DNA from 3 places in the Chryseobacterium sp. HNCC26DJ238 genome. Region 2 is predicted to be linked to each of the others. Evidence: riboswitches for the same ligand, from Rfam matches in the RefSeq annotation. Region 2 holds a riboswitch; each other region holds the start of a gene.
The links. A riboswitch is a leader RNA that binds a small molecule or an ion and turns the genes downstream of it on or off. The one in region 2 is predicted to bind thiamine pyrophosphate.
Positions count from the first base shown of each region.

Region 1: it holds a riboswitch for thiamine pyrophosphate, as region 2 does, so the genes downstream of both, thiM (hydroxyethylthiazole kinase) here and thiS (sulfur carrier protein ThiS) in region 2, are expected to answer to the same signal.
Region 3: it holds a riboswitch for thiamine pyrophosphate, as region 2 does, so the genes downstream of both, pnuC (nicotinamide riboside transporter PnuC) here and thiS (sulfur carrier protein ThiS) in region 2, are expected to answer to the same signal.

Region 1 is NZ_JBXUGI010000022.1:20,132-22,402, reverse strand. Features, by position in the region: gene AC2A07_RS17875 (response regulator) at 1-513, opposite strand, end outside; TPP riboswitch at 838-930, shown strand; gene thiM (hydroxyethylthiazole kinase) at 993-1,796, shown strand; gene thiE (thiamine phosphate synthase) at 1,786-2,271, shown strand, end outside.
Region 2 is NZ_JBXUGI010000001.1:75,656-77,926, forward strand. Features, by position in the region: gene thiC (phosphomethylpyrimidine synthase ThiC) at 1-942, opposite strand, end outside; gene thiS (sulfur carrier protein ThiS) at 967-1,173, opposite strand; TPP riboswitch at 1,237-1,333, opposite strand; gene AC2A07_RS00345 (RluA family pseudouridine synthase) at 1,513-2,193, opposite strand; gene AC2A07_RS00350 (hypothetical protein) at 2,193-2,271, opposite strand, start outside.
Region 3 is NZ_JBXUGI010000008.1:181,068-183,338, reverse strand. Features, by position in the region: gene AC2A07_RS09820 (hypothetical protein) at 1-263, opposite strand, end outside; gene AC2A07_RS09815 (HPP family protein) at 269-865, opposite strand; TPP riboswitch at 1,163-1,268, shown strand; gene pnuC (nicotinamide riboside transporter PnuC) at 1,291-1,887, shown strand; gene AC2A07_RS09805 (acyl-CoA dehydrogenase family protein) at 1,862-2,271, shown strand, end outside.

The DNA of each region.
Region 1 (2,271 bases), on a different contig from region 2:
TGTTCTTCCCTGGGCTTCTGCCAGATAAACCAACAGCTGAAATTCTTTCAGGGTCAAAGCAATTTCGTTTCCTGACCGGAATACTTTCTGTTCTGTTTTATTGATAATCAGGTCATCGATTCTGATGATATCCTGATCTGTTGCATCGGACGGCACTTTACGTCTCAGTAGAGAATTCATTCTCAACAACAGTTCCTCAAACTGGAAGGGTTTCACCAGATAATCATCTGCGAGCCGGGTAAAGGCATCTTTTTTATCTGAAAGATCCCCATAGGCGGAAATGATGATGATGGGTGTGTTTTTATCAAAAGACCTGATGGTCTGGCAGACATCCAATCCGTTTATTTTCGGTACGTTGATATCCAGCAGATATAGATCGTACGAATTGCTTTTGATCTGGCGCAGGAAAGTTTCTCCGTCATAAATTCTGTCGGTGGTAAAACGGTTGGACTCTAAAAACTTACTCAGTTCTGCTGAGAGAATGAGATCGTCTTCTAATAGAAGAATATTCATCAAGGGGATATTTACTACGAATTTAACGAAAAAAATAATGTGAAAACGTATCGGTAGAAGTAAGAATTCCTGTCCGTACCTAAAATGTTAAAGCAATATTCGATGTAAAGCTGCTGACCTGTCTGTTTTTCATTTTTCATTTATGATTCATTAAAATAATATTAAACTTTTAAGAGGAATACAAATGTTCACTTTTGATGCCCCAAAGGAGTTTATGCCTCATCAAAAGTATCGGCAGATTACTTATTACACCCTCTATCTTCGCAGCGAAATAATTTTTTAAAACCTTCGAATGTAATAACTCAATATTTTTAAATACTTTTGTATATGCTTTAGGGGTATTCTGAAAAGAATTGAGACAGTCCCTTTGAACCTGATACGGCTTACACCGACGTAGGGAAAAGCAATAAGTCATTATTCTGACAGAAGATGACTGTTGTTCCCGATTGATCCTAAAGCTTTATTCATAAAATAACAGAATGGAAAACAATCTCTGGAAACACGTACTTAACGTAAGAAAAACCTCCCCCCTGATTCACAATATCACCAATTATGTGGTCATGAACAATACCGCCAATGCGCTCCTGGCGATTGGTGCATCCCCGATCATGGCTCATGCAAAATCCGAGGTGGAAGAAATGGTCAGCATTTCGCACGCACTGGTAATCAATATAGGAACCCTAGATGAATATTTGGAAGAGACAATGCTGCTTTCGGCAAGAAAAGCGAATGCATTAAACAAACCCTGGATCTTAGATCCTGTAGGAGCCGGGGCAACCTCTTACCGCAATTCTGTTTTAAGTCAGCTACTGGATCTGAATCCTACAGTAATCCGCGGAAATGCCTCTGAAATCATTGCCCTTGCACAATTTAACAACACGATTACAAAGGGAGTCGACAGTACGGCTGCGAGCAATGAAGCGGTTGAAGCAGCCAAGGTTCTCGTGCAAAATCATCAATCGGCAGTCTGTATTTCGGGTGAAACTGATATTGTTATCAGCAAAGATCAGATGATCTATCTGAAAAACGGTCATTCAATGATGACAAAAGTGACAGGACTGGGGTGTACGGCTTCAGCCCTCATCGGTGCATTCATCGGGGTCACTGAAAATACAACGGAAGCTGTAGTTGCCGCTGTGAGTTTTTTAAGCATTGCAGGAGAATTAGCGGCTCAGGAAAGTGCAGGTCCTGCAAGTTTACAGCTTACCATTATCGATAAACTTTACAATATAAGTGAAGAGGAATTTTACGGGCATTTGAAATTATTCAGTTATGATCTGTAATCCTGCGTTTCCCTATCAGCTGTACCTGGTGATTTCAGAGAAAGACTGCCTCGGAAAAGATTTTCTTGAAGTCGCTGAACAGTCGATTTTAGGAGGTGTGGATATGATTCAGCTTCGTGAAAAGGATGCTTCGACGAAAGATTTTCTTCACAAAGCCCTACAGCTCAGAGAGATCACCGAAAAACACAGCATTCCACTTATCATCAATGATCATGCTGAAGTGGCTGAAAAAGCAGGTTCTGCCGGCATTCACGTTGGGAACAGCGATACTGCTCCATTGGTTCTGAGAAACCAAAATTTCTTCAAAGACCGAATGATCGGGTATTCCATTGAATATCTCAGCCAGCTGGAAAATGAGAATACAGAACTGTCTGATTATTTAGGCATCAGTCCCATATTCAGTACCGATACCAAAAAAGATACAGTGACCGAGTGGGGTTTGGACGGACTGTCAAAAATTCGCTCCCTGACAAAA
Region 2 (2,271 bases):
AATCGTAAAGTAAGAAACTCCCTGCTCTGCCTGTTCGATCAGTGTATCTTTAAAAATTTCCCATGTAAGGTCTTCTGCTACCCCCTTTACTTTTTCCAATGCCTGATAAATGGGAACAGTACCAATGGGAACCGGACTGTTTCTGATAATCCATTCCCTGGTTTCATGAATGTTTTTTCCTGTGGACAGATCCATGATGGTATCGGCACCCCAGCGACATGCCCAGACTGCCTTTTCCACTTCCTCTTCAATGCTTGAAGAAACCGCACTGTTCCCAATATTGGCATTGATTTTAACCAAAAAATTCCGGCCGATAATCATCGGTTCACTTTCGGGATGATTGATATTATTGGGAATGATCGCTCTTCCGGCTGCGATTTCGTCTCTTACAAACTCCGGAGTTATTTTGTTTTTTGGAGTTCTTGCCCCAAAACTGTTTCCCTGATGCTGGAATGCCATATCTTCAGAAACGGAATCCAGCTGTTCGATACGCTGATTTTCCCTGATGGCAATGTATTCCATTTCAGGGGTAATGATCCCCTGCTTTGCATAATACAATTGGGTCACTTCATTTCCCTCTTTTGCTACTTTGGGTTTGTGGTTGTAAGAAAAACGCAGTTCATCCAGTTTGGGATCCTCAAGTCTTGCTTTTCCGTAGGCTGAAGTAATTCCTTCCAGGACTTCTACATCATTTCTGTCAAGTATCCACTGTTCCCTGATTCTCGGAAGGCCTTTTTCGATATCAATTTCTGAATTTTCATCAGTATAAGGTCCTGATGTATCATAGATGGTAACAGGACGATTTTCTTCCAAAGTTCCGTTGGTCAATTTTGTCGGACTTAAATGTATTTCGCGCATTGCGACCTTAATCGGATGAATCTTTCCTTCAACATAGATCTTTTTAGAATTCGGAAACGGTGAACGTGTGATTTGCTGAGCCATATAATAAGTTTGTATTGATAAGAATTAACCGCCTTGGGCAGCAGTAATGATTAAAACAGAATCGTTGTCTTTGAGAAATGTTTCGGACCAGGCCGACTGTGGGATGATACAGTTGTTGAGGGCAACGGCAATACCTTTCCTTTTACCGGGTATTTCCATAGCCAAAAGTGCTTCCAGATTTTCCGGAAGTTCAGCAAAAATTTTTCGGGTGTGGTTGATTGTGATTTCCATTCTAAAGTTTTGATTAAACATATTACTTTAGGAATGGCTGTAATTGTACTGTAGAAAGCACAACAAAGTCATCTCACTTTTCCCTACGCCGGTATGATCCGGATCAGGTTCAAAGGGTAAAATCTCAGTCTGTTTTAAACAGACACCCCTAAAGTTTGGGACGAAGTTAGACATTTTTCTGAAATGCACAAAATTTTTTGATGAAGTCTGCTTCAAGACGATTGAGCGAAGAATTTTTATATCATAATAGGTATAAATGTCTTCATGTTATTGTACCTAAATAAAAAAATGGAAACTGAATATCATCAGCTTCCATTTATAACTTCATTATTATATAATTTATTCTTCACACACTCTCCAGACCGAATCATTTTGAGGAAGAGGAGCGGTAATCTGAATTTCTTCTTTTGTAACCGGATGAATAAACTCCAGTTTTCTGGCGTGAAGGTTGATCCCTCCGTCCGGATTTGAGCGAGGTGAACCATATTTTAAATCGCCTTTAATCGGAACTCCTGTTTTTGAAAGCTGCGCTCTGATCTGGTGATGCCTTCCTGTTTCAAGATCGATTTCAAGTAAAAGGTAATTATCCAGACTTTTAATCACATGATAGGTCAGAATTGCTTCTTTTGCCCCATCCGTTATTTTTGTAAAAACAACAGCCTTATTATTTTTCTCATTTTTCTGTAAATAATGCACCAGCCTCTGAGTCTGCGGAATCATTTCTTTTGCTACAACTGCCCAATACGTTTTCTTAACCTCCCGGTTTTTAACCATTTGAGTCAAACGGGATAATGCCTTTGAAGTTTTAGCAAAAATCACCAGTCCGGAAGTCGGACGGTCAATACGATGCACCAAACCCAGAAAAACATTTCCCGGCTTGTCATCTCTTTTCTTTATAAAATTTTTAATGGAATCCAACAGAGGTTCATCTCCTGTTTTGTCCCCCTGTACCAATTGTCCAACTTTTTTATTGATGACCATAAGATGGTTATCCTCATAAACAATTTGTTCCTCCATAATTACTGACGGCTTACTGACCTGCTTGTGAATGAAATAATCACTCCGCCCAGCAAACCAACTGTTTTAATAAATTTTAAA
Region 3 (2,271 bases), on a different contig from region 2:
CCATTTTTATAGACTTTAAATTGTGTAAAATAATTAAAATCAAATCCCAAGCCATCAAGTTTGGATCTGGCGGCTTTCGTTTTGCCTTCCACATTAATGTCACTCAGAATCCTGTAGTTTCGGCGGAGTTTATTGTTGACATTCCGCATAAGATTACTGGAGTCTTTGTTCTGTTTGTTGTTATAAGAATTCCTACAGGCGTCATTGCAGAATTTTTTATCTGATCTTCCAATGATTTTTTCGCCGCACTCAAGACAGTTCATAGCAATTAATTTTTCAAAGTGTGTTTGTGTTTTTTATGCAGAAGTTTCTTCCATTTTGAACTCGTTGGATAACTTCTGTTTTTAGTGATATTATTAAAGAATAAAGCTGCTAAGAGCAGAATGATACATCCGGATAAAACAGGAGACAAAACATACCAGTATCCTAAATCTGCAATTTTCCCCGGTGAGGTTACCGCAATAAGAGCCGTTGCACCACCAGGAGGATGCAATGTTTTTGTATACTGCATCAGTACGATCGAACAGGCAACAGCCAATGGCGCTGAAAGCCATAAAATATCAGGAACAATCTGATAAACTGTAACACCTACAATGGCCGAGATCACATGACCGCCCACCAGATTTCTCGGTTGTGCCAAAGGACTCTGGATAGCACCGTAAATCAAAACGCTTGAAGCTCCGAATGACCCGATGAGAAATACATTTTCCTGTTGAAGTAAGTATTGGGACTGTAAAAAAGCAATAATTCCTATACCGAAAAATGCGCCGACAAACGACCAGAAATGTTCCTTATAATCAACAAGAGTTTCTTTGTAAATCACATATTTTGATACACGGTAGGTTCTTCGTAAGGTCTTCTTCAATGCTTTGGTATTAAAAATTAAATATACGAAAATTATCCGTTTACAAACGGCTGTTGCTTCAACCCAAAGTAGATACATGTTTTTGCTGAATAACTGCTTTCAGTTTTGTCAAAGTCTTTTAATCTGGTTGAGACTTTGACCTAATTATAAACTTATGAAGTTTTTTCAAAGATTACAAACTGCTGACAGCCGGAAAATTTGAAAATGTCTATAAATTTTTCAGTCATTTTTCAGGTCTGTTTTTGATTTAAAATATGACAGTTTAATTTTTTATTTCAGAAAAAAAACATCAATTTTGCTCTATCAATGGGGTGCTGCATAATCGCAGCTGAGATGATACCCGGGAATCTTCCACACCTGATCCGGATAATGCCGGCGTAGGGAATTTGATTTATCATCTCATCATTTAATTTATACAAGTTAATTTGATGCAGGAATTTTTACAGCATACGACCTGGCCGGAGTGGTTTGGCGTTTTCTTTTCAGTGATTCAGGTGCTGTTGGCACGGAAAAATAATTCTAATAATTATCTCTTCGGAATTGCAGGGATTTCGCTCACCCTTTATGTCATGGTGACGGCTAAACTGTATGCAGAGTTTACCCTTAACCTTTATTATCTGGTCATGAGCATCTACGGATGGCTTTACTGGAAATTTGGCAGGCAAAAATCAGAAGCCGTGATTTCAAAAACTACAGGTCAGGAAAAAATGATCACCATTGGGATTGTAGTGGTGTCTTTCCTTATCTTTTACTATTTTCTGACCCATCATACTGATTCTGACGTTGCGATTTTAGATTCTGTAGTCAGTGCTTTTGCATGGGCGGGAATGTGGCTGATGGCACGCAGGAAAATTGAAAACTGGATATTGCTGAATATCAGTAATATCATTGCTATTCCACTACTGATCCATAAGAGCCTGTATCTATATGCGGCATTAACGGCTTTCCTGTTCATCGTTGCTATATCAGGATATTTAAAATGGAGGAAAATAATTAATGAAAGAAGAAATGCTTACGTCTGAAGAAATCAGACAAGAGATGTCAGGAGCTTCTGAGATTTCTCCAAAAATAATCAGCATCATTCATGAGCAGCGGTTGCTTCAGATTTGGGTTCCTGAAATATATGGGGGATTGGGACTTCGCTTGAAAGAAGGATTGTCCGTTTTATTTGACTGGTCAAGAATAAACGGAAGTCTGGGCTGGCTGCTCACCTTGTGTTCAGGGGCGAATTTTTTTTCAAGAAATCTCAAACCATATATTGCTGAAAAACTCTTCATCAATTCAAGAACCTGTTTTGGCGGAAGCGGAATGATTGGTGGAACTGCTGAAAAGAATAACGACGGAACTTTTGTTATCAACGGACTCTGGCATTTTGCAACCGGAGCACCACACTTAAGCCATTTTAC